3 regions of the Rhodococcus sp. P4_E4 genome follow, and region 3 is predicted to be linked to each of the others. Evidence: riboswitches for the same ligand, from Rfam matches in the RefSeq annotation. Region 3 holds a riboswitch; each other region holds the start of a gene.
What was found. A riboswitch is a leader RNA that binds a small molecule or an ion and turns the genes downstream of it on or off. The one in region 3 is predicted to bind S-adenosylmethionine.

Region 1 (7,673 bases), on a different contig from region 3:
GAGTCAGGGAGGAACGCCAGATCCACCCCACCCCGATCCGCGGCGGTCACCAGGTCCACCCAGTACGACGGCGTGAACAGATCTTCGGCGCGCGAATCCTCGCGTCGCCAGGAGTACGGATGAGCTCCGGTTCCCTCGAATTCGAGGCCGACCAGGAATGCTCCGGAACTACGCTCGGACATGTTCGGCCTTTCGTGTCGAATGATCCCGCCCGGGGATCGCGTCGAGAAGTGTGCGTGTGTACTCGTTTCGGGGATTGTCGAAAATCTCGGTGGTAGTGCCGATTTCGAGCAATCGCCCGGCCTGCATGACGCCGACGACGTCGCTGATCTGGCGAACAACCGCAAGATCGTGGGAGATGAAGAGATAGGTCAGGCCCAGTTCGCGCTGCAACTCGTCGAGTAGCGCCAGAATCTGCGCTTGCACCGAGACGTCGAGAGCGGACACAGGTTCGTCGAGAACGAGCAGGTCCGGCTTCAACGCAAGCGCACGAGCGATCGCCACCCGTTGACGCTGGCCGCCCGAGAGTTCGGCCGGTTTGCGGCTCAGGAACTGCTCGGGAAGTGCAACCTGATCGAGCAACTCTGCTGCACGACTCTGCTGCTGGCTGCGTCCACCAACCTTGAAGGCCCGCAGCGGCTCCGCAACGATGTCCTGGACGGACAATTTCGGGTCAAGTGATGCATAGGGGTTCTGGTACACGAGCTGGATCTTTCGGCGCAGCTCGCGCAGATCGCTGCCCTTGACCTTCGTGATGTCGTGTCCGTCGAAGGAGATGGTGCCGGCATCCGCCTGCTCCAACCGCACGGCGATGCGCGCCGTGGTCGACTTGCCGGAGCCAGACTCCCCCACCAACGACACCGTCTGACCACGCGGAACAGTCAGCGATACCTCGTTCACCGCGGTGATCGAACTCCCGCGTCCGACGTTGAAACGCTTGGTGATTCCGGTCAACGTCAGCAGCGGGCTCGTATCCTGACGGACCGGCCGATCGACCGGTCCCGAGGACAGGCTCGGAGCCGAGTCGAGCAGCTTCTTCGTGTACTCGTGTCGCGGGTTGTCCAGAATATCTGCGGTGCGGCCGGATTCGACGATCCTGCCGCCCTGCATCACCAGGATCCGGTCCGCGCGGTCTGCGGCCACACCCAGGTCGTGCGTGATCAGGAGCACGGCGGCACCGGATTCGGCGATTCGCTCGTCCAAGTGGTCGAGGATGCGTCGTTGAACCGTGACGTCCAGAGCGCTGGTCGGCTCGTCGGCGATGATGAGGGCGGGGTTCGCGACGAGCGCGATACCGATCAGAACGCGTTGCCGCATACCGCCGGAGAGCTCGTGCGGGTACTGGCGTGCTCGGATTTCCGGCCGGTCGATACCCGCGCGCTCGAGCACCTCGACGGCGTCCAACCGGGCTTTGCGACGGTCTGCGAGGCCGTGGATCCGGAGGACTTCTGCAACCTGGTCGCCGATCCTCGTCACCGGGTTGAGCGAGGTCGTCGGATCCTGCGGCACCAAACCGATACGCGCGCCGCGGATTCGCTGCCACGCACGGTCGGAATACGAGTCGATCTGTTCACCCTCGAACTCGACGGTCCCGCCGGTGACGTGGCCACTGCCGGCGAGCAGACCCAATATCGCGTGTGCCGTGGTCGACTTACCGGAACCCGATTCCCCGACCACCGCAACTACTTCGCCCCGACCGACGGAGAAGCTCACGCCGGATACCGCGGGTTCGGCGCCGTAGGCGATCTGTAAGTCGGTGACGGAAAGCAACTGGTCCTCAGTCGTGCTCATCGCCGGTTGTTCCTTTCGATCTCGTGGCCGATACGGTGTGCCGAGATGACCACGGCGACAATCGCGAGACCGGGAAGTGTTGTCATCCACCAGGCATTGGCGAGGAAATTGCGTCCCTCGGATACCAGCGATCCCCATTCCGGGGTAGGCGGAACGGCGCCGAATCCCAAGAAGCTCAGAGCCGACACGGCCAGTACTGCCTGCCCGAACTCGACAGCGGACAGCGCGACCACCGGCGCGTAGGAGTTGGGAAGCACGTGCCGACGCAGGACACCGAGCCACTGCACACCTGAACTGAACGCAGCCTCGACGTACTGAGCTCCGCGCACCCGCATCACTTCGGCACGCATCACTCGCGCGAAATTGGCGACCATACTGACGCCGACCGCGATGGCGACGTTGATGGTGCCGAAGCCGAGTGCGGTGACAAGGGCCAACGAGAGCAGCAGTGCCGGAATGGACAGCAGCACGTCGACGATGCGCATCAGCACGGCGTCGACGACGCCACCGACAAAGCCCGCGAGCAAACCGATTATCGATCCCGCCACCAATGCGATTCCGACCGCCACCAAGGTTGCGGTCAGGGACAGCGCGGCGCCGTGCACGAACCGTGTGTACAGGTCACGTCCGAGATTGTCGGTTCCGAACCAGTGAGCCAGGCTCGGGCCCTGCAGTTTGTCCGCCGGGACACCGGACAACGGATCGCCGCTGGCGAAAAATCCGGGTGCGACGGCAAAGCCGATGGCAAGCAACACGATCAACACCGGAATCACCAAGCCGGGCTTTCGGATCCAGCCGATGGCCGTGGACTTTCGGCGCGAAACAACAGGTGTCTTCGCCTCGACGCTCGGATCGAGGAGTAGGGGTTCGATCAATGTGTCAGACATGAGCCGGCTCCAGATCGGTCGAGCTTTCGGTATTCGACTTTTCGGTGTGACTCTTCTTCGTCTGGATGATCCGTGGATCTATCAAGGGGTAGAAGAGGTCGACCGCGAGGTTGACGAGCACGAACACGAGAGAGGCGAACACAACGACTCCCTGCACCACCGGGATGTCCTGCGCCATCACCGACGTCTGTGTCAGACGGCCGACGCCCGCGCGAGAGAACACCGTTTCCACAACCACCGAGCCGGCGAGCAGCGTGCCGACCAGCACACCGGCAATGGTGAATGCCGGAATGCTCGCCAGTCGCAACGCGTGACGGGTCTGCACGCGCCAACGGCTTGCGCCCTTGGCGTACGCAGTCTCCACATGCGGCGAACGTAGCGTCGACTGCAGGCTGGTCGTGAGCACCTGCGCGATCACCGCGCCGGTCGGGATCGCCAAGGTGATCGCCGGAAGAATCACCGTTGCGAATCCCTTGTCTCCGAATGCCGGGAAGATGTGCAGACGGAACGAGAAGAGTTGCAGAAGAATCAGGCCCACCCAGAAAGTAGGCACTGCCACACCCAGCGGCGGCAGCGAGAACAACAGGTTCGCGAGCCACCGCTTGCGGGTGTAGGTAGCGAAGAACGCGATCGCCACTCCGAACAACACGGCCAGAACCAAAGCGGTGGTTGCCAGCACCAGAGTGCTGGGCAGCGCCGAGAAGATGGCATCCGTCACCGGCTGACCGGTGGAGATCGATGTACCGAAATCGCCGCGAAGAGCATTTGTCAGCGACGTCCAGTACTGCACCCACACCGACTGGTCCAAGCCGTACCGCGCCCGAAGCTGATCGAGCGCAGCCTGATCCACTGCGACACCCTGACCGGACGAGTCGGCAGCCATGCTGACGGGATCACTCGGCAGGAGGAACAGAATCACGAACGAGATGGTGAAGGCGGCCCACAGGACCACTGCGGCCTGACCCAGTCGGGTGAGTACGTATCGAGTCATGATTACTTACCCGACAACCATGCGTCGTAGAACTGCAGGCGTGAAGAGGCTTCGAAGTTCAGGTCCTGCACACTCGATCCGGCACCGATGGCCTGTGAGAGCTCGATGGTGGGGATGGAGAGTCCACGGTCGAGGATCAATTCCTGTGCAGTGGATACCAGTTCGCCGCGTTGGCCGTTGTCCGTGGCTGCAAGCTGGTCTGTGAGAACCTTGTCGAGCTCCGGATCTGCGCCGCGACGGTTCAGGTTGCGGCCCTCTGTGCTGAACGATGCCCGCAGGATGTCGGCGTCCGCGCGAGTGCTGTTGTAATACAGCGAATCGTAATCACCCGATACTCCCTTCTCGGTCCATTCACCGTTCGAGACCAGGTTGAGCTGCAAGTCGACGCCGACCTTCTTGAGCTGCTGCTGTACGAGCTCGAGGATGGCCTGGTTACCCGAGAACACCGGACTGAAGGTGACGCTGAAAGTGAGCTTCTGCCCGTCCTTCTCGCGGATACCGTCGCTGCCGGTCTTCCAACCAGCCGCGTCGAGAAGCTTCGCCGACTTGTCGGCGTCGTACGTCACGACACTCGATTCGTCGCTGTAGAGCGGAGTGGTGTGAGCCAACGGGCTCGTGGCCGGGAAGAACGACGGATCCAGAACGGTGTCGACGAGTTCTTGGCGGTTGATCGCGGGAATGATGGCCTGGCGAACAGCCTGATCGGCGAGAACGCCGCGACTGACGTTTGGCTGGAAGAAGAAGCTCACACCCGGGTTCGGCCTTGTGAGGATTCGTCCGCCTGCGCCCTCGATCTGCGGCGCATCCTGCGGAAGCGCATCGCTGACCGCATCGAGCTGGCCGGAGGCCACGCTGCCTGCCCGCACACCGGATTCGGGGACCACCGTGAAGTCGACGCCGTCGAGGTAGGCCTCACCCTGATGCGCGACCGCGTCCGACGCCCAGTTGTATCCCGCACGCTTGGCGATCTTGACGCTCTTGTCCTGCTGCCAGTCGGTGTACACGAACGGTCCGGAGGCGATCACCGCTGCACCGGGGCAGCGCTGCTCGGATGCCAGCGCGGTGGTGGAATCGGCGAGGATTCCGAGCTGTGGCGTCGAAGTTGCCTGCAGGAACTGAACATTGGGTCCGGAGAAATTGATCTTCGCCGTGTGAGCATCTACGACGTCGGTACCGGTGTACGAGGACAGGTAACTCTTCGCCAACGACGCGTTCGGTCCGAGATTCTTGACCGAGTCGAAGGTCTTCTTCACCGAATCCGCCGTCACCGGGGTGCCGTCACTGAAGGTGGCGTCGTCGCGAAGGACGAACGTGAAGCTAGCGGCGTCGGGGCTGATCTCCCAGCTCTTGGCGAGCCACGGGGTGATCTCTCCGGAGTCGGGATTTTGATCGGTCAGCGAATCCACCACGGTCCGAGTGACATACACGGTCTGGTTACTGCCGGCCTGGGCCGGATCGGCACACGTCGGCGCCTGCGACAGACCGTAGCGAAGGGTTCCGCCGGACTGGGCGGGGCCTGCGTCGGCAGCACTGTCACTCCCGCTGCTGCAGCCGGCGAGGACGGTGCCGAGAACCGAGACAGCACCGATACCGGCGATTACGGTCGCGCGTTTGCGGGCACCGAATGAGGGCGAAGACACCAAGAACTCCTAAAGAGGCATGCCGAAGAGCGCACCCGTCGCCTGAGACGAGAAAGGCGATCGAGCACGAATCACTTGTGAGAGAAGAGAAAACAGACTTGTCGACGACTCGCCTGAGTGTGAATGACTGACCGAGGTCAGTTGGTACAGAAAGATCCCGCGGTGCGGCACAGGTCTACGTGACGACGCGACCAGGCGGTATCGAAACCGCCTTCGACTGCCTTCATTTCGTGTTCCTCCATCGGTCCTGGCGGTAGCACCCGCACCCGATCACTCGGGGGGTTGCTGCGACTTCAATGAGCCAGGTCTCTCGGTCGCTCTGGATGGTCGTTCGCAAGTGTACGAGGTTAAACCCGGGTGTTGTCAACCCGGTCGGTAGGAATTGCTGCTCGAGTCACATTTTCGAGGACCCGAAGTTGTTTCTCGAACGGGTGGATGCCCACCTCTTCGGGCGAGAGTGACGCGTCGTAAAGCGGTGTGTATCCACTGGACAGATACAGCGCGACGGCCTCGGGTTGCCGAGGACCCGTCGTGAGAAACACCCGGTTGTATCCACGAAGTTCGATCTCTCGTTCCAACTCGCGAACGACGGCCTTGCCGAGGCCGCGCTTCCGATAGTCGACCGATGTCCAGATTCTCTTCAGTTCGGCAGTGGTGGAATCGAATTGACGAAACGCACCACCGGCGATCGGCAGACCGTCGTGGGTGAGCACCAGAAGCGCACCCTGCGGATAGGCAAATTCTTCTGCCGGATACGTCGTGAGATCCTCGAGCATCGCTTCGCGAGTCCCGCCGTAACGCGAACTGTATTCGAGTGCCAACTCCGCGATCAGTGGAGCTGCCAAGGGATCGTCCTGCGATACCGAATAGACCTCTACCGCTCCGACACCCTCGAGCTGTCGAGTTCCGAGCTCCAGTGCCACAACACTTTCCTCCATGAATCTGGTCAACGCTCCCCCAGCCTGAAAACTTCCGGAGCGAGGGTGGTTCCGTCGACGAGGTCCGCCACAAGTTCACCCAAGGCCGGACCGAACTTGAACCCATGCCCCGAGAACCCCGCCGCCACCGTGACGGCTCCGACTCGGTCGATGACGAAGTTACTGTCCGGCGTGCTCGTGTACAGGCAGGTGAGCGACTCGACACGGGTGGAATCGACACCGGGCAACCACGACTCGGCGTACTCCACCAATCGCTGCTCTCCGTCGACACCAGGGGTGTAGTCACGGGTCTGCGGAGTCACCACCGGCCCGGTCGCGTGTTCGCCGATCTTGATCCCGTCCTCGGAACCAAGCCCGTAGATCCCCGCGGTCTCCAATTCTGCGCCGGTGTGGTGAACGAAACTCGGCCACTCGACTCCGGGATCGAGCGGTGCGAAGTGTGCCGGTTGTTCCTGTGTCGTGCGCAGTGTCGGCAGTACGATCTCGGAGCCGAGACCGCTGTCTTCGATCAGATCCGCAGTCCACGCACCGGCCGCGATCACTACCTGACGAGCTGCGAGCGTTCCACTGTCCGTCACCACGTCCACGCCGTAGGACGCCCGCGCGAGTGCCAACACCCGAACATCGTGACGGACCTCGGCGCCGGCAAACACCGCTCCCGCCTTCAGAGCGGTCACGGCGCGGTCCGCGTGCAACCGGCCTGCATCGGGATGATGGAGCACCGTGGTGTCGAATCGCAGCCCCGGCCAACGGGCGGACGCCTCGGCAGGGGTGAGGATCTCGCCCTTGATGCCCGCCTCGAGAAGTATCTTCGCCTTGGACTGCACTGCCTGCGGCAGGCCGTGATCAACGGCACCGGTGAGTTCCAGGAACCCGATGTCCGTCGTGGTCTCCAACTCCCGCCACAGCGGCAGCGCGTCGGCCGCCAACCCGGTGTACAGGTGATTGTCGTACGCCTGACGGTAGATGCGCGAAGTACCGTGCGACGCACCGTGCTTGTGCCCCGGCCCGAACTGTTCCAGCTGAACGACGCTACGTCCGCGCGCCGCGAGCCGCCAGGCGGTGGAGGACCCGACGAGTCCTCCACCGATGACGATCGCATCGAGAATCTCACTCATGGACGAGAGCTCACTTGGTCTTCGGAAGGCCGGGCGGGTTGATCAGGGACGTGTCGACGGCTTCATTCGTGATGTTCCAGCGCTCGAGGATCTGCTGGTACGTGCCGTTCTCGATCGTGTGGTTGATCGCGTCGTTGATTGCCTTGATCAACCCGTTGTCCTTCTTCACCAGAACCGCGATCTGGCCTTGCAGCGTGTCGCCTGCACCGGAGAACTCACCGACAACTTCGGTTTCACCCGACTGCTTGGCATGGAACTGCGACGACGGGTTCGGTCCGAAGTAGGCGTCGATCCGGCCGGACTGCAGC
Region 2 (7,673 bases), on a different contig from region 3:
GCGGGAGGTTTCGGAAAGCTCGCAGCAGTGGTGAACGAAATGCTTCCCGCTGTCGCCATGCCCGTGAAGGCGGCCTGTGTTCCGCCGATGTTCGCAATGCCCGCCACGCTGAGACCGACCGTTGTCAATGCGATGATTGCCTTGAAGGCGTGGGAATCGCCGTGCGCGTCCTGACGATCCAGCCTGGGTTCCCCTTCATCCGGTCTTTTCCGTGGGCGAAATGCGATGTACAGCAGTCCTCCGACAGCAATCGCACCAAGCACAAGCCCACTCGGTCCGGACAGCCAGACGGCCACGTAGCCGAGGCGGTTGATGCTGAAGAAAACTCGATCCGCTTCGGTGATGACGTAAGGATCTGGGTCTGTGACGGGATTCGCGTCGCCGCGCAGCTGTGCAATTGCAAGATTGTTGCCTTGCTGCTCGACCGTCTCGACACGATGGGTGATTCGAACGCCTTGGTTGTCGTAGACACTGACGATGTCACCGACCTGAACTTCCGAAGCAGGCACGGTGCGCGCGAATGCCAGAGCACCGGTCTCGATCGTGGGAGACATCGATCCGCTCTTGAAGATCAGCGGAGTGATACCGAAAGCGAAGCCGGCAATGAACAATCCGATGGATGCCAGACCGGCGAGGGCACCGAGGGTGAGCAGAAGTTCGTGAATCCGACGTGGCGTCGAGGCTTTCGGTGACATCTTCGTGTGTCGTGACACGGCGCTCACACCTTTGCCGAGAAGTTCAGGACGATGCTCGACGAGCTGCTCGTCGGTGGGGTCGGACTCGTCGGAAGCGTCACCGAGACACAAAGATTGTCGGTTGCCCCGATAGCCAGCGAACGGTCGGGTGCACCGACCGCCTGATTTGTGGTGAGTGTCAGCGGTAAGGACAACACCACATTGCTGCCATCTGTGCATTTGTTGGCCACAGTTCCGTTCAACGACACAGTCATCCGCAAGTAGGTCGTCAGCGCGCCGCCGCTGGTGGAAGTAATCGTGTATTTCAGAGGAAGATTCACGCCTGCCCCCACGTTGTTGACTTTGACGATGGCGGAGTTCGAGTCGCCGGGAATCATCCCGGTTTTGCCGAGTTGGCTGAAGTTCAGTGTCGTGGTCAGCGTGGGTTGGATTGTGGTATTCAACTGCAGATTGATCGACCCGGTCGTGATATTTCCCGAAGTCGCCATCGCCGAAGACGTCCAGGCCGCGAGCGTGGTTACACCGCCGACACCAAGCACCATCCCCAGCGCGAGCAGCGCGCGAAAACGCGTGCTGGTCAACAGGTGACGAATCCGGTGGGCCGGACGGTCAGGGCGCGAGGGCATCGTGCTGGCCTTTCTCGATCTGGTCGGAGTTGGTGAGGTTGGAAGCTGCAGGGTCAGGCGCCAATCGGGCTCGAGCTCGCTCCTTCCGGCCGTCACGGATGCCGCTGATCATCATGTAGGCCGCGTACAGCAGTAGTGTCGTCACGACTATCACCACGATCACGGTGCGCTGCTCTCCGGTGAGCCAAGTGTTGACGTAGCCGAGATACGGAAGGCTGTACCAGACCTTTCCCCGGATCTGTACTGGCCGTACTTCTTTCTCGTCGCGTTCACCGTTCGCGTCGCCCTGGGTGATGAAAGTTCGTTCACCCTTTTGGTTTTCACTTGTGGCGATGATCCGGTGCGTGACGACGGTCGGCTGACCCGATTCCAGCTGGTACGTAATAGGTGTACCGATCCCCAGTTCGGACGGATCGACAGGTTTGACGACGACCAGTGATCCAGGGTTGTACGTCGGGCGCATCGAACCGGTCAGAATCGTGAAGCGCTGCGCTCCCGCGAAGAAGGGGATGACAATGGTTGCGACGATGACTGCCGAAATCGCCAGCAGCAGTGTCCAACTGACGATAGAGGTGACCCACCACAGAGGGCCGGTACGTTCACCGCGTTTGGTCGAGTGTTTCGTCATGCCGCCCCTGCCTGGAACGTGAAGGTGGCGTTGGTCGTCTGACCGGAAACCGCACCAACACCCACCGTGAGCCGCAGACACAGGATGTAGGTGCCACCGGCTGCGAGCGGAGTCGGCATGTACGCGGGGGAAACCGGGTACTGCAGCGATGCATTCATCGATCCGGACGTCACTGGGGTTACTGCCGGAGCCGCGGTGTTGACGCCGGCCGGGCAGGCGCCTTCGTTGGCGACTCCGTACGTGGTCAACGTGAATCCCGGAAGTGCGCTCGTCGACTGCATTCGCCACTGCAGAGGATCAGACCCCGAATTCTTGACGGTGAGCGGAGCTTGCACCGTGTTTCCCGGGACCACAGGCGTCGTGGCCGTCGTCAAATTCGCCAGGGTGTACGCCGCACTGGTTCCGGCCGATGTACCAACGGTGAGGTTGACGCTTGCAGCGGTTGCGGTCCCACCACTCGCGCTCGCCGAATCGGACCACAGCGCGAGCGACTGCTGTGACGATGCGAACACCGCTACAGCAGCCACCGCGACTGCGATCGCTCCCCAGACCTTTTTCCTCATGAAATTACGGAGCCGGAGTCAGCGCTGTCTGAGTGACGACCAGCTTCATCGCCGCCAAGTTCAGCGACTGATTCTGCGCGACCTGGTTGGCCACCTCGGTGAAGTTCAGACGGACTCCGACGTGCACGATCGTGCCGTTCTGTACCTTGGTGATCTGTGAAATCGGGTTGCCACCAGCGTCCTTGATGGTCGTAACCGGCTGTACAGCGGCGGCAAGTTCGGCGCTGTTGGCACCTGGAACGATGCCGGCCGTATCAGCGGTCAGAACAGCCGCGAGACGATCGCCCACTGCGGTCACTGTGACGTCGCAGGTGTATTCGATGCTCTCGGTGGTGACGATGCGGTAAGCCGAGATGTTGGTGATCGCGGTCTTCGTCGGATTGAGGGAGTTCCAACCGCCGCCGACCGGTGCGCAGGCGCTCAGGTCGAGTGCACCGGAAGTGACGGGTCCGCCGCCACTGACGTCGGCCGAGTCGCTCCACACAGCGAGCGAGCCCGCACCGCCGAGGAGGAGGGCGCCGGCCGCCGCAGCAGCGATCGCGCCCTTGGTCTGCTTCTTCATGAAAATCTCATTTCATGTCTGGGACCCGAAATGGGTCGTTCAGACATGAGTATCAGCCACGGCAAACGATTCGTTACTACTTTTTCTCAAATTTCTTTTTGGACTGCGATCCACCTATTGTCGGGGGTGTATTCGCCTCTGACCTGCGAATAACTATCAGTACGCAATCTTCCTTCGAAAGAAACCGCTTGTTTGTCCAGCTGGACAAAGTGGACGAGTCGGATCCTGGCAAATCTAGTGTTTTTTACCAGTTAATTACCGACTCGCGGTTTTGTTTTGCAATTGAATCAATTGTTTGCGGTGCTACGGAATGGATCGGTTGTCATTCCTACAAGATCGGCGACCGACTCGAGAACGACTGTGGGTCGGTACGGGAAGAGCTCCACCGACGCGCGGGTCGAGATCCCGGTCATCACCAGAATCGTCTGCAGTCCGGCTTCGAGGCCACAGACGATGTCGGTGTCCATCCGGTCGCCGATCATCAACGTGTTGGCCGAATGGGCGCCGATGGACCGCAGGGCAGAGCGCATCATCAAGGCGTTGGGCTTGCCGACGTAGTAGGGATCGCGTCCGGTTGCCTTGGTGATGAGAGCCGCGACCGAGCCGGTGGCCGGCAGCGAGCCGTCACGCGACGGCCCAGTGGCGTCGGGGTTGGTGGCGATGAACCGCGAACCACGCTCGACCAGTCGAATCGCGGTGGTGATCGCCTCGAACGAGTACGTGCGCGTCTCGCCGAGTACGACGTAGTCGGGGTCACTGTCCGTCAGGACGTAACCGATGTCGTGCAGGGCAGTGGTCAGGCCCGATTCGCCGACCACGTAGGCGCTGCCGCCTGGCCGCTGGTTGGCCAGGAACGTCGCGGTAGCGAGCGCTGACGTCCAGATCGACTTCTCCGGGATGTCGAGTCCCGAATTGAGCAAGCGTGCTCGCAGGTCACGCGGGGTTCGGATGGAGTTGTTGGTGAGCACCATGTACGGGATGTCGTTCGACGCCAGCTCTGCCAGGAACGTGTCCGCTCCAGGTATCAAGTGCTCCTCGTGGACGAGAACCCCGTCCATGTCCATGAGGTAGGTCCAACCGGTCTGATCTTCTGTACTGGTCATGACTCCAGTATGTGCGGGTGCCGCCCGATGTGGGCGATCAAGCGAGAAGGCGCCACAGCCCGATCAGGCCGACGACGACAATCGTGTAGCGCAATGCAGTGGGGGACAGGCGTCGTCCGTAGCGGGCGCCCAGGACGCCACCGCCGAGCGAGCCGACAGCGATCAAACCGGCTGCTGCCCAATTGATCTGATCGAACGCCAGAGTGATGTACATCCCCGCTGCAACGATGTTGACGAGCAGTGAGAGCAGGTTCTTCGCGCCGTTCATGCGTTGGAGGGTTTCAGGGAGGATGGCACCCATCACACCGATGAGAAGGATGCCCTGCGCGGCAGTGAAGTATCCGCCGTAGATGCCGACCGCAAAGGTGCCGGCGGTCAGGAGCATCAGCCTCTTGGTGGACAGCGTCGTTTCTTCGGTGGAACGCTTCTTGGCCCACGCCTGGATGCGTGGTTGGAGGAGGACGAGCGCGAGGGCGAGGACCAACAGCACCGGAACGATGGTTTCGAACAGTTTCTCGGGTAGATGCATGAGCAACCAGGAACCGAGTAGTGCCCCGGCGAGTGACGCCGGAATCTGCCACTTCAGTCGATCCCACTGTCCGGACAGCTCGCGTCGGTAGCCCCAGGTGCCGGAAACTCCGCCGGCGACGAGCCCGACCGCGTTGGACATGGTCGCGGTCACGGGCGGCATGCCGAAGGCGACCAGCGTCGGGAACGTGATCAGCGTTCCACTGCCGACCACGGCGTTGATCGCGCCCGCACCGATGCCGGCCAGCAATATGAAGAAAGCGTCGAGTCCACTCACTCCGCAGACGGTACGGCAGAGGGAAAGTCGGTCCAGACGGCGGTCCCGGTCTTCGTTCGAACACTCTATTGAACACGTCGAACGCGGCTTCTGACACCGTTGAAATCAGTGCGATTCCAACCTGGTTGATCTTTCATTTCCCTTGCAGTGCAGGGAAATACAACATTTGACGACTAGACATTTCGGGTCTAGTCTTTGCTCACCATCCAGAGCGACCGAGAGACCTGGCTCGTCGACGTCGCAGCAACCCCCCGAGCGATCGGGAGCGGGTGCTACCGCCAGGACCGATGGAAGGCATCACATGGGTTCCACTTCGCACGCTCCGCACAGGCGCCGCCACATCGATCTGTGCCGCACCGCTTCGTGTCACTGTCGCTGACCGAACCGTCGTCTTCGCAACTCGAGCTCACCAACTCGAGACCACAGCTGCGTTCCCATTCCCCGAAAGGTCTATTCGTCATGTCCACTCCGTCAGGTAGCGCGCCGTGAGCGCGCCCACCGATGTCCGCCCCGAAAAGTCGGTGTCCGAGCCGCAACTTCCGGACTCGGAGCTTGTCGTTGCTCGCACCTGGCACCCGCTGCGCTGGGTGATCAGTGCGGTCGTGCTGGTACTGCTTGCTCAGTTCATCCACGGACTCGTCGTCAACCCCGGCTGGGACTGGCCGACCTTCGCGCAATACTTCACCGCGAAATCAGTGCTCGCCGCGCTGTGGATGACGATCAAACTGACGCTGTGGGGGACGATCCTCGGATTCGGTCTCGGTGTTTTCCTGGCACTCGGTCGGTTGTCGAAAAACCCGGTCCTGCAGGTGATCGCTTGGACCTACATCTGGGCCTTCCGCTCGATTCCACTCATCGTGCAGCTGCTCTTCTGGTTCAACATCACATACCTGTACCAGACGCTTTCTCTCGGAATACCTTTCGGGCCCGAGTTCTTCACCTTCCAGGTCAGCGGTGTGATCGGCGGATTCACCGCGGCGGTCATCGGTTTGGCGCTGCACCAGGCTGCATACTCGGCCGAGATCATCCGCTCCGGAATCATTTCGGTGGATCACGGCCAGATCGAAGCTGCTCACTCGCTCGGTATTCCGCGCAGTCGCCAGTTCTTCAAGATCGTTCTCCCGCAGGCAATGCGAGCGATCCTCCCCAATGCCGCCAACGAGGTCATCGGACTCTTCAAGGGAACGTCGATCGTCTCCACCATGGCAATCGCCGAACTGTTCTACCAGGTGCAGGTCATCTTCGGCCGCAACGGACGAGTCGTGCCCCTGCTGATGGTCGCCACGATCTGGTACATCATCCTCACGACGTTGCTCTCGATCGGTCAGTACTACGTGGAGCGCCACTATGCACGAGGATCCGCCCGTGCGCTTCCGTTGACTCCGGTACAGAAGGCGCGCAAGAAGTTCGAAGAGATTCGAGATGCGCGTCTCGATATTCCGAGAGGTGCGACCCGATGACCGCAGAACTGGCCGAAGAGACGGTGTATGCCGTCGAAGCGCGCGGAATTCACAAGTCGTTCGGCACGCTGGAAGTACTTGCCGGCGTTGATCTCCTGGTCCGCAAGGGCGAAGTGACCGTCATTCTCGGTCCGTCTGGTTCCGGTAAGTCCACCTTGCTGCGCACCCTCAATCACCTCGAGAAGGTCGACCGCGGGACCGTGCGGATCGACGGAGAACTGATCGGGTACCGGCGCAAGGGAAACCGGCTCCACGAACTGCGTGACCGCGAGATCCTGAAACAGCGTTCGCACATCGGATTCGTGTTCCAGAACTTCAACCTGTTTCCGCACCTGACCGCGCTGGAAAACGTGGTGGAAGCGCCGCTCTCGGCCCAGAAGCGTGATCGTGACGAGGTGTACCGCGAGGCCCGCGCACTGCTCGAGCGAGTGGGAGTGGGGGACAAGGCGGACGAGTATCCCCGCCAACTCTCCGGTGGCCAGCAACAGCGCGTCGCGATAGCGCGAGCGCTGGCACTGCGGCCGGCGGTCATTCTCTTCGACGAGCCGACGTCGGCGCTCGACCCGGAACTGGTCGGCGAGGTTCTCGAGGTCCTCGCTCAGTTGGCCCGTGACGGCGCCACCTTGGTGATCGTCACACACGAGGTCGGATTTGCTCGGGAAGTGGCGGACACTGCGGTCTTCATGGACGGCGGCGTCATCGTCGAACAGGGCCCACCTTCGCAGGTGATCGACAATCCGGTCCACGAACGGACCAAAGCTTTTCTCTCCCGCGTCCTCTGACGCGACCCAGACTCATTCCCGGAAGGAAATATTGATGTTCTCCCCATCCCGTCGCGCGACTTTTCTGATCTCGGCTCTTGCCACAGTCGGACTGCTCAGCGCTGCGTGCAGCAGCGCGGACGCGGAGTCCGACGGCGCCCAGGTCACCGCTGCTGCGGGTTACAACCTCACTGCCGATCAGAACCGCATCACCACCGACAAAGTCGATTCCATTGCCGCCGAGCTACCTCAGGACATTCGCGATCGTGGCACGCTGCGCGTCACCGGTAGTGCCGGTGCCGCTCCGCCGCTCCGCTTCTACGCCGACGACGACACCACTCTCATCGGTTCCGAGACCGACTTCGCCTACCTGATCGGTGATGTTCTCGGTTTGAAGGTCGACCTGCAGACCGCAGACTGGGCACAGAACTTCGTCCGCATCGATTCCGGCGAGGCTGATGCATTCCTGT
Region 3 (7,673 bases):
AGGCTCGTTGAACGTGGCGTTGATGGTGCCGGCCAATCCGAGGTGTTCGGTTACTGCCGCCAACGACGCAAGGACCGTGAAGGTGTCTGGCCTACCGATGATGTCTTGGTCGAAAATCTGTCCCGCACGCTCACGAAGGGCGAGGCCTTCGGCGAGGAAGAAGAAGTCGAACTTCCCACGCTCGGCGGTTCGAGCGGTGTGCTCGAAAGAATCGAACTCTATCTGGCTGCCCGCCTGCGGATCCCACCATGCAGTGTGATGGTTGACGCCGCCGAGGTAGGCACCCAGGATGACCTGCTTACGCTTCTGAGAACTCATGAAAATCTATTCCTCGTCTGTCAGGCGGCCGGAGTGCCGGCGGCGTAGCGGTTGGGAACGTCGATGGGTAGACCAAGGAGTCCGCGAAGATTCGTCTGCGGATATTCGGTGCGGAATACGTTGCGTCGCTGCAATTCAGGCACCAGCTCACCGGCGATGGCGTCGAGGTCGTCCACGAGGACGCCCGGCCGCAACCGGAAGCCGTCGATTCCCAACTGCTGCCACCGGAGCAGGAGATCCGCCAACTCCGCAGCAGAGCCGGTGAAGGTCAGCGCGTCCGAACGGTATTCGGTGCCGGCCTGCGCGTCGAGACGAGCGAGCCGTTCCTTTCCGGTTTCTTCCGGCGTATCGAAGAAGACGACGATGTCGGTGAAGACCCGAAGAGGTTCGCCGGTGCGCTGCACGTGTTCTTCGGCTGCTCGCACGTCACCCAGGATTGCCGTGACCTGCTCGTCGTCGAACGGCGTCACGAACACCAGATCGGCCGTCCGCGCCGCCAGCTCGTACGCGACCCGCTGATGTGCCAACGCGGTAACGACGGGATGCCCCTGCGGCGGGCGCGGAGTCACCGACGGTCCACGGACCGAGAGGTACTTTCCCTCGAAGTCGATGTAGTGCAACTTGTCTCGGTCGATGAACCGGCGCTGCTCCACGTCGCGGATCTCGGCGCCGTCCTCCCAGCTGTCCCAGAGTCGCCGGATTACGTCAGCCGCCTCCGCAGCTTCGTCGAACAGGTCGCGCACGAAGTCCGGGAGGACGCCTGAAACGATCGACTGACGGTCGGCATCGGTGAGCGCGGGGATGTCGCGACGCCCGAACTGTGCTGCCTCGGATTCCGACGCCGAAACCTTCACCTGCCATCCGGCGCGACCGCGCGAGGTGTAATCAAGCGTGGCAACGGCTTTGGACACGTGGAACGGCTCGGTGTGAATGGTGGTGATGGTCGGGATCAAGCCGATGTTGCTCGTGATCGGTGCCAGTCGGGCGGCCACGAGATGTGCGTCGAGCCGAGCACGCACCCGATCAACCGCGTCGTCGACGGGCTCGAGTGGGTTGGCCGGCACCGAGAGACTGTCCTCGATGGTGACGAAATCGAGCAGACCACGCTCGGCGGTCGTCACCACGTCAGTCCAATACGACGCGCTGAACAGCTCACTCGGGCGCGAGTGCGGCTCTCGCCAGGCCGCTGGGTGCCAACCGGCACCGTCCAGCGCTACGGCGAGATGCAACGGAGCAAGATGAGAAGAGGGGGTGGAGGTCATCGGCGCATACTCCTGTTCGAGAACTACTCGGGAGCGCACAGTGCCGACCGCAGAAACCGTCAGCACCCGACTGACGGTTCTCGTGGCGACTGCCGCTTGCGACACGCACCGCGCGTATCGCCAGGTGTGATTCCGGGGCACCCCATCGGCATGAAGGGTTGCCGTCCAGCTAGCCGGTCCTTGTTGCTGGAGCTCTGCACCTACCTCGACGGTAGTGAGTACGCGACCGCCCGGCAATCGCCCAGAACTGCGCGGGGGTGCCGGAAACCGCCTGCCACCTCAGATGATCGAGCGTGCCGCCTTTTCGCTCTCGAGGATTCGAATGCCGGCAGCACTGAGCCTCCGGGCACCCTCAGCCGCGTCGACAGGCTCACCGACCGTCACGTGCGCGCCGAGTGGAACGACCGAATGAACAATTGTCTCGTCGTAGACGTGCACCAGGTTGCACCCCTGAGCCCCGTCACGACCACGCTGACCACCGACTTCCACGTTCAAGTCCTGGGTGTAACACGTCGACGACGCCACGGACACCGGAATGCCGGCGAACGTCGCCGTCGTCGAATAGTGCAGGTGCCCGGCAAGAATCGCCCGGACGTCGCTGCCACGCAAGACGTTTGCCAACCGGGACTGATCGCGCAACTCCACCAGAACCGCGAGATCCTGAATGCACGGAACCGGCGGATGATGCAGCGCCAGAATTGTTCCGTCGGGCGCGGGCGCCGCCAATTCTGAGCGTAGCCAATCCAATTGACGATCCGAGATCTCACCGTAGTGGTGACCGGGAACCGACGAATCCAGGGTGATCACCCGCAGTCCGTCAAGGTCGTAGACGTTGTCGACGGGATGATCGGTGGCGTCCTCGCCCAACAGCAGAGACCTGAAAGTAGAGCGGTCGTCGTGGTTGCCCATCGCCCAGATGACCTGCGCATCGATCTCGGCCGCCACGGGTTCCACGATGGCTTTCAATTCCGCGTATGCGTCGGGGTGTCCCTGGTCGGTCAGGTCGCCGGTGAATATCAGTGCATCCGGGCGTGCGCCCGAGGCCACGATCCCGCTGAGCACTTCCCGCAATCTCGTCGACGCATCCACGGCGTCGTACAACTCCCCCTGAGCCACCAGATGCGTGTCACTGAGGTGCACCAGGAAATGCTTCGGACGCGGGTACTCGGCATTCCGAACGCTCATCGGTCTCTCGCTTCCGCTTGCCGACGCTTAGGCGCCGGTGCGGCACCTACTGATCGTCGAGACTAGTCAACCGACCAACAGTGACTGATCGGGGCACGCCCGACGAACACGAAGCGAACTCCCGCGGCGACCCTCGGGATCGAGTAGTTGAAGCTGCGAGTAGTGTGTGGACAGTGTTGTTCCTGACCAGTCGGCGTTACGTCGACCTTCGCCTGCAGGCGAGCGCAATGTGTACGCGCTCGCTCTGACCTGACGCGTACCAGGAAACATTTCTTCGAATCTGCCCGGCCTCTGGTGCCGCGCTGCGTTTCGCTCCCTTGATTTTCGAAAGGCATAGTCATGCCCAGCTCCACCTCCACCGGCGTGCCGGAAAAGTCCACGTCCCGTTTTCCGTCCTGGGCGACGGCATTCGGACCGCAGATCGTCGCCGGTCTCGTACTCGGTGTCATCATCGGTCTCGTCGCCCGGGCAATGCCTGATGCAGCCGACGGCAACGTCAACTGGTTGGTCGGCACCGTACAGACCATCGGTTCGAGTTACGTCAAGCTGCTCACCGTTGCGGTGATCCCGCTGGTGTTCACCGCCATTGTCAGCTCCATCGCCAACCTGCGCCAGGTCGCCAATGCAGCTCGCCTGGCCGTGCAGACCTTGCTCTGGTTCGCGATCACCGCTTTCATTGCTGTGATCATCGGCATCGTCGTCGGCCTGATCACCGATCCCGGTTCACGGACCGACGTCGCCGCCGAAGCAGCGAAGGAACCCAAGAGCTCCGGCTCCTGGTGGGCGTTCATCACCGGACTGGTTCCGAACAACTTCCTGGGGTTGGGTGCAAAGACTTCCGTCGCCGAAGGCGTGGCGACTACATCGCTGAGCTTCAACGTCCTGCAGCTGCTCGTCATCGCCGGCGCAATCGGCATTGCTGCACTCAAGATCGGTCCCAAGGCTGCGCCGTTCCTCGAGTTCAACGCTTCGCTGCTCGCGATCGTCCAGAAGGTCCTGTGGTGGATCATCCGCCTCGCCCCGATCGGCACCGCCGCGCTGATCGCCAACGCTGTCGCCACCTACGGCTGGGATGCGATCGGCTCGCTGGGCGTCTTCACCGCAGCCATCTACATCGGTCTGGCCATTGTCTTCTTCGTGGTCTACCCCATCCTGATTGCCGCACACGGTCTCTCGGTTCGAAGCTTCTTCTCCGGTGTCTGGCCCGCAACTCAGCTCGGATTCGTCTCGCGCTCGTCGATCGGCACCCTGCCGCTGACCGAACGCGTCACCGAACGCAACCTCGGTGTTCCGCGTGAGTACGCCTCGTTCGCCGTTCCGCTCGGTGCCACCACGAAGATGGACGGTTGCGCCGCAATCTATCCCGCGATCGCGGCAATCTTCGTCGCCGGCTTCTACGACGTTCCGCTGACCTTCACCGATTACCTGCTGATCGTCGTCGTTTCGGTCATCGGCTCGGCAGCAACGGCCGGAACTACGGGTGCGACAGTCATGCTCACACTCACACTCTCCACCCTGGGTCTTCCCCTGGCCGGCGTCGGACTGCTCCTCGCAGTCGAACCGATCGTCGACATGGGCCGTACCGCAGTCAACGTCACCGGCCAGGCTCTGGTTCCGGTCATCGTCGCACACCCGAGCAACACGGTGCGGGGACGCTGCTTTTCACCCCAGGTTTCACCCTTACCGAAATAAACCATTTGGTCGTTATGACCAGTATGCTCAGCCGGCACAGCCCTCAGAAGTGGAAGGGCTGCCCATTTGAACACGAGGTCACATGAAGCTCCGCCGTCTGGCATTCAGCATCGCAGGTTGCGCCGCAATCACTCTGGTTGCCGCACCCGCCGCTCAGGCATCCACGGTTTTCGATTTCCTACCGATCGAGATCGCACGCATGATTCCGACTGGCTCTGCCGACGCAGTCCAGCCGTTCCTTCCCCCGGTCTTCGCACCGCCTGCACCGCCCGCTCCGCAAGCGCCCCAGAACCAGCCGGCGCCGCAGAACACTCCCGCACCGGCGCGGTATTACCAGAACTGCACTGCCGTGCGTAACGCCGGCGCAGCTCCGTTGTACCGGGGCCAGAACGGATATGCCCCGCATCTCGACCGGGACAACGACGGCATCGCCTGCGAGTGATCCAACGCTCGGGTTGTGGTGCACCCACAACCCGAGCACTGTTGTCGAACCGTCAGACGCCCAACGCCCGGGACAAAGTCGGCCACGCCTTGGGTAGTCGTTCACGCCAATATGCCCACGCGTGTGTGCCGTTCGGCTCGTAATCTACCTGCGCCGGAATCTTCAGCTCCTGCAACCGCGCGTCGAACATCTTGGTGCAGGCATGCGCAGCAACCTCGATGCCGCCGCCGATCACCAGACGCTCGAGTAGTTCCGGAGTCTGCAGCGTCTCGTCAGATCCAGGACGACCATTTGCCGTCGACACGTAGATTTCCTTGCCACGCAACTTCTCTGCGTTGATCAACGAATCATGTGCCTCCCACTCCGGGCCCCCTGGCACACCCCAGATGTTGGCCGGATCTCCGCTTCGAGAAGAAATCGTGGCCTGGACGGCAGTTCGGCCGAGCGGATCCATCGTGGAATAACAGCCGCTGAACACGGCAACGCCGCGATACATGTCCGGAAAGCGTTGGGCGAGCATCATTGCACCCATTGCGCCCATGGAATTGCCGGCAATCGCGTTGATTCCGTTGGTCTTGAGTCGCGCGTCGATCAGCGGTGGCAACTCCTCGGTGATGAAGGTTTCCCACTTGTGCAGTCCCAGCCGCGGATCCGGATTCTCCCAGTCCGAGTACAGGCTCGCGATCCCACCGTTGAGCATCACGACGTTGACGTTCTTGTCGGCGAAGAACGCCGGGGCGCCGCCGATCGTCATCCATCCGCTGCTCTTCTCTCCGGCGTCGACGCCCTCGAGCATGTACAGCGCTGGGCGCGGAACCGAATTGTCCGCGGGTAGCAAGATCTCGACGCCGACCTCGCGTCGAAGTGCAGGCGACGCCACCGTCAGCCTGACTGCCTGCGGTGCGGTCACCTTCTCGCCGACGATGGCCGGGACGACGATGTCGTCGCGCAGCTCCGGCTTGGGGCCCGGATCCTCCTGAAGCGGTCCTGGGATCGTCGACCCCGAACTCACGCTGCCCTCGACGCTGCCCAGACTTCCCGAGCTTCCCGAGCTCCCGGAACTCGGCGCTGCCGTCGACAGTCCGCCCAACTGCAAAGAAAGTGCACAAACGGCCAAACACACCGCACCTGTGCGCGCAGATCGGATCCACGCACGCCGCTCAGTCCTCATGAAACTCCCAAACCAGTCAATGATGTTTCCGTGAACATACCGTGCAGTTCGGACTTTCTTGGACAAACGACCACGACAAGATCTGTCGGTCGCCGCCACTAGGCTGGCCCCGTGCAACCGGATTCAGTCAGGGCCCTCGACCTCGACCGAATTCGCGCTGTCGTGGGCACAACCACCTACGAACGCGGACTTACCTACCTGCGGCAGAATGCAGTCGAATCCATCGCATGGAACGACACCGCTGACACCTTGACCGGCGCTGTATCGGGAACCGCGCGAGAGCCGTACACCTGCACGATTTCGGTAAGTCGCAGCGCGGCCGGTACAGCAACGTTCACGCGTGGCCTCTGCACGTGTCCCGTGCGGATGAACTGCAAGCACGTAGTCGCGTTGGTGCTCGCAGCGGTTGCCGAGGCGAACAAGACTCCACAACACCTCGGATGGGACAGCGCGCTCGAGGAGTTGCTCCGACCAGACCCGGCCGGCCGCACTACACGTGGACTTGGCATTCAATTCACCACCCGAACCAAGGGCGCATCGACAAGGCTCATCGTCAAACCCGTACAACCAGGAGCGAGAGGGTGGATCTCCGGCGGGCTCGCCTGGAACAAGCTCGGAAGCACTTTTCAGTTCCCCGCGGATCACCTCCGGGTTCTACGCGACATACATCTCCTCCACAGCGCCGGCAATTACTACCGAAATCAAAATGCCGCGGAAATCGATCTTGCCGGGTTCGCGAGCCCGCAACTCTGGTCTCTTCTTCGTGAGGCGATCAGCGTGGGCGTTTCACTCGTTCACTCGAAGGCCGGCCTCGGCCACATCTCCCTACTCGACGATGCCAGCATCTGCCTCGACGTCCACGGAGCGGAAGACAACAACCTCCGCCTGACGCCCCGAATTCAGGCCGGTGGGCACATCGTGACTCATTCCGATTGGGGACTGGTCGGCATGCCGGCACATGGCGTCTTCGCGCTCGACGCCGCCAACGCGATCACTCTCGCACCACTGCACACGCCGATAACTCACCAATTGAGGCAGTTGATCGACTCCGGAAAATCGGTCGACATACCCGCCGAGCATCGGGATGCATTCACTTCGCGGTTCGTGTTCAAACTCGGAAACCTCGCTCCCGTCATATCTTCCGATGGCGCCTACAACCCACCGACTGTGTCCGGTCCTCGGCTACAACTGGTCGCCACGTACGCGGACAACCACCGCATCGACATCGAATCGGCATGGAAGTACACAGTCGATGCCGACGAACTGATCATTTCTACCGCAGACACAACCACCGACGAGTCCGAGATCCGCAACCACGTTGCCGAAGATGCCATTGCCAAGAGCCTCGGTGCGGCCGCGGCGAAGGCCACTCTCGCGGGAACGTTGGCCGGCCTCGATTCCATGCAGTTCACACTCGACCTCCTCCCCCAACTCGACGCGAACGACGACGTCGACCTCACCGTCGTGGGCACTCCCGCCGACTATCGGCCCGCAGACGACGCTGTCGTGATCGGCCTCAGCACGTCAGCCCCCGACGGGAGCAGCGGATCCGACTGGTTCGACCTCGACGTCACCGTCGACGTTGCGGGACAAGGCGTTCCGT

Region 1: it holds a riboswitch for S-adenosylmethionine, as region 3 does, so the genes downstream of both, AC1DVN_RS16875 (putative leader peptide) here and AC1DVN_RS26370 (LLM class flavin-dependent oxidoreductase) in region 3, are expected to answer to the same signal.
Region 2: it holds a riboswitch for S-adenosylmethionine, as region 3 does, so the genes downstream of both, AC1DVN_RS16850 (amino acid ABC transporter permease) here and AC1DVN_RS26370 (LLM class flavin-dependent oxidoreductase) in region 3, are expected to answer to the same signal.

The regions. Positions count from the first base shown of each region.
Region 1 covers NZ_JBFUJB010000015.1:31,157-38,829, reverse strand. The annotation lists gene AC1DVN_RS16900 (LLM class flavin-dependent oxidoreductase) at 1-182, opposite strand, end outside; gene AC1DVN_RS16895 (dipeptide ABC transporter ATP-binding protein) at 169-1,791, opposite strand; gene AC1DVN_RS16890 (ABC transporter permease) at 1,788-2,678, opposite strand; gene AC1DVN_RS16885 (ABC transporter permease) at 2,671-3,669, opposite strand; gene AC1DVN_RS16880 (ABC transporter substrate-binding protein) at 3,672-5,309, opposite strand; gene AC1DVN_RS16875 (putative leader peptide) at 5,447-5,536, opposite strand; SAM riboswitch class I at 5,545-5,639, opposite strand; gene AC1DVN_RS16870 (GNAT family N-acetyltransferase) at 5,657-6,247, opposite strand; gene AC1DVN_RS16865 (FAD-dependent oxidoreductase) at 6,256-7,365, opposite strand; gene AC1DVN_RS16860 (ABC transporter substrate-binding protein) at 7,376-7,673, opposite strand, start outside.
Region 2 covers NZ_JBFUJB010000015.1:23,225-30,897, forward strand. The annotation lists gene AC1DVN_RS16815 (signal peptidase I) at 1-713, opposite strand, end outside; gene AC1DVN_RS16820 (SipW-dependent-type signal peptide-containing protein) at 719-1,321, opposite strand; gene AC1DVN_RS16825 (signal peptidase I) at 1,305-1,949, opposite strand; gene AC1DVN_RS16830 (hypothetical protein) at 1,946-2,512, opposite strand; gene AC1DVN_RS16835 (alternate-type signal peptide domain-containing protein) at 2,517-3,074, opposite strand; gene AC1DVN_RS16840 (HAD-IIA family hydrolase) at 3,362-4,177, opposite strand; gene AC1DVN_RS16845 (sulfite exporter TauE/SafE family protein) at 4,215-4,982, opposite strand; SAM riboswitch class I at 5,182-5,276, shown strand; gene AC1DVN_RS16850 (amino acid ABC transporter permease) at 5,468-6,442, shown strand; gene AC1DVN_RS16855 (amino acid ABC transporter ATP-binding protein) at 6,439-7,224, shown strand; gene AC1DVN_RS16860 (ABC transporter substrate-binding protein) at 7,259-7,673, shown strand, end outside.
Region 3 covers NZ_JBFUJB010000026.1:4,215-11,887, reverse strand. The annotation lists gene AC1DVN_RS26375 (NtaA/DmoA family FMN-dependent monooxygenase) at 1-318, opposite strand, end outside; gene AC1DVN_RS26370 (LLM class flavin-dependent oxidoreductase) at 339-1,685, opposite strand; SAM riboswitch class IV at 1,668-1,781, opposite strand; gene AC1DVN_RS26365 (phosphodiesterase) at 1,860-2,765, opposite strand; gene AC1DVN_RS26360 (dicarboxylate/amino acid:cation symporter) at 3,105-4,457, shown strand; gene AC1DVN_RS26355 (excalibur calcium-binding domain-containing protein) at 4,540-4,899, shown strand; gene AC1DVN_RS26350 (alpha/beta hydrolase) at 4,952-6,070, opposite strand; gene AC1DVN_RS26345 (DEAD/DEAH box helicase) at 6,182-7,673, shown strand, end outside.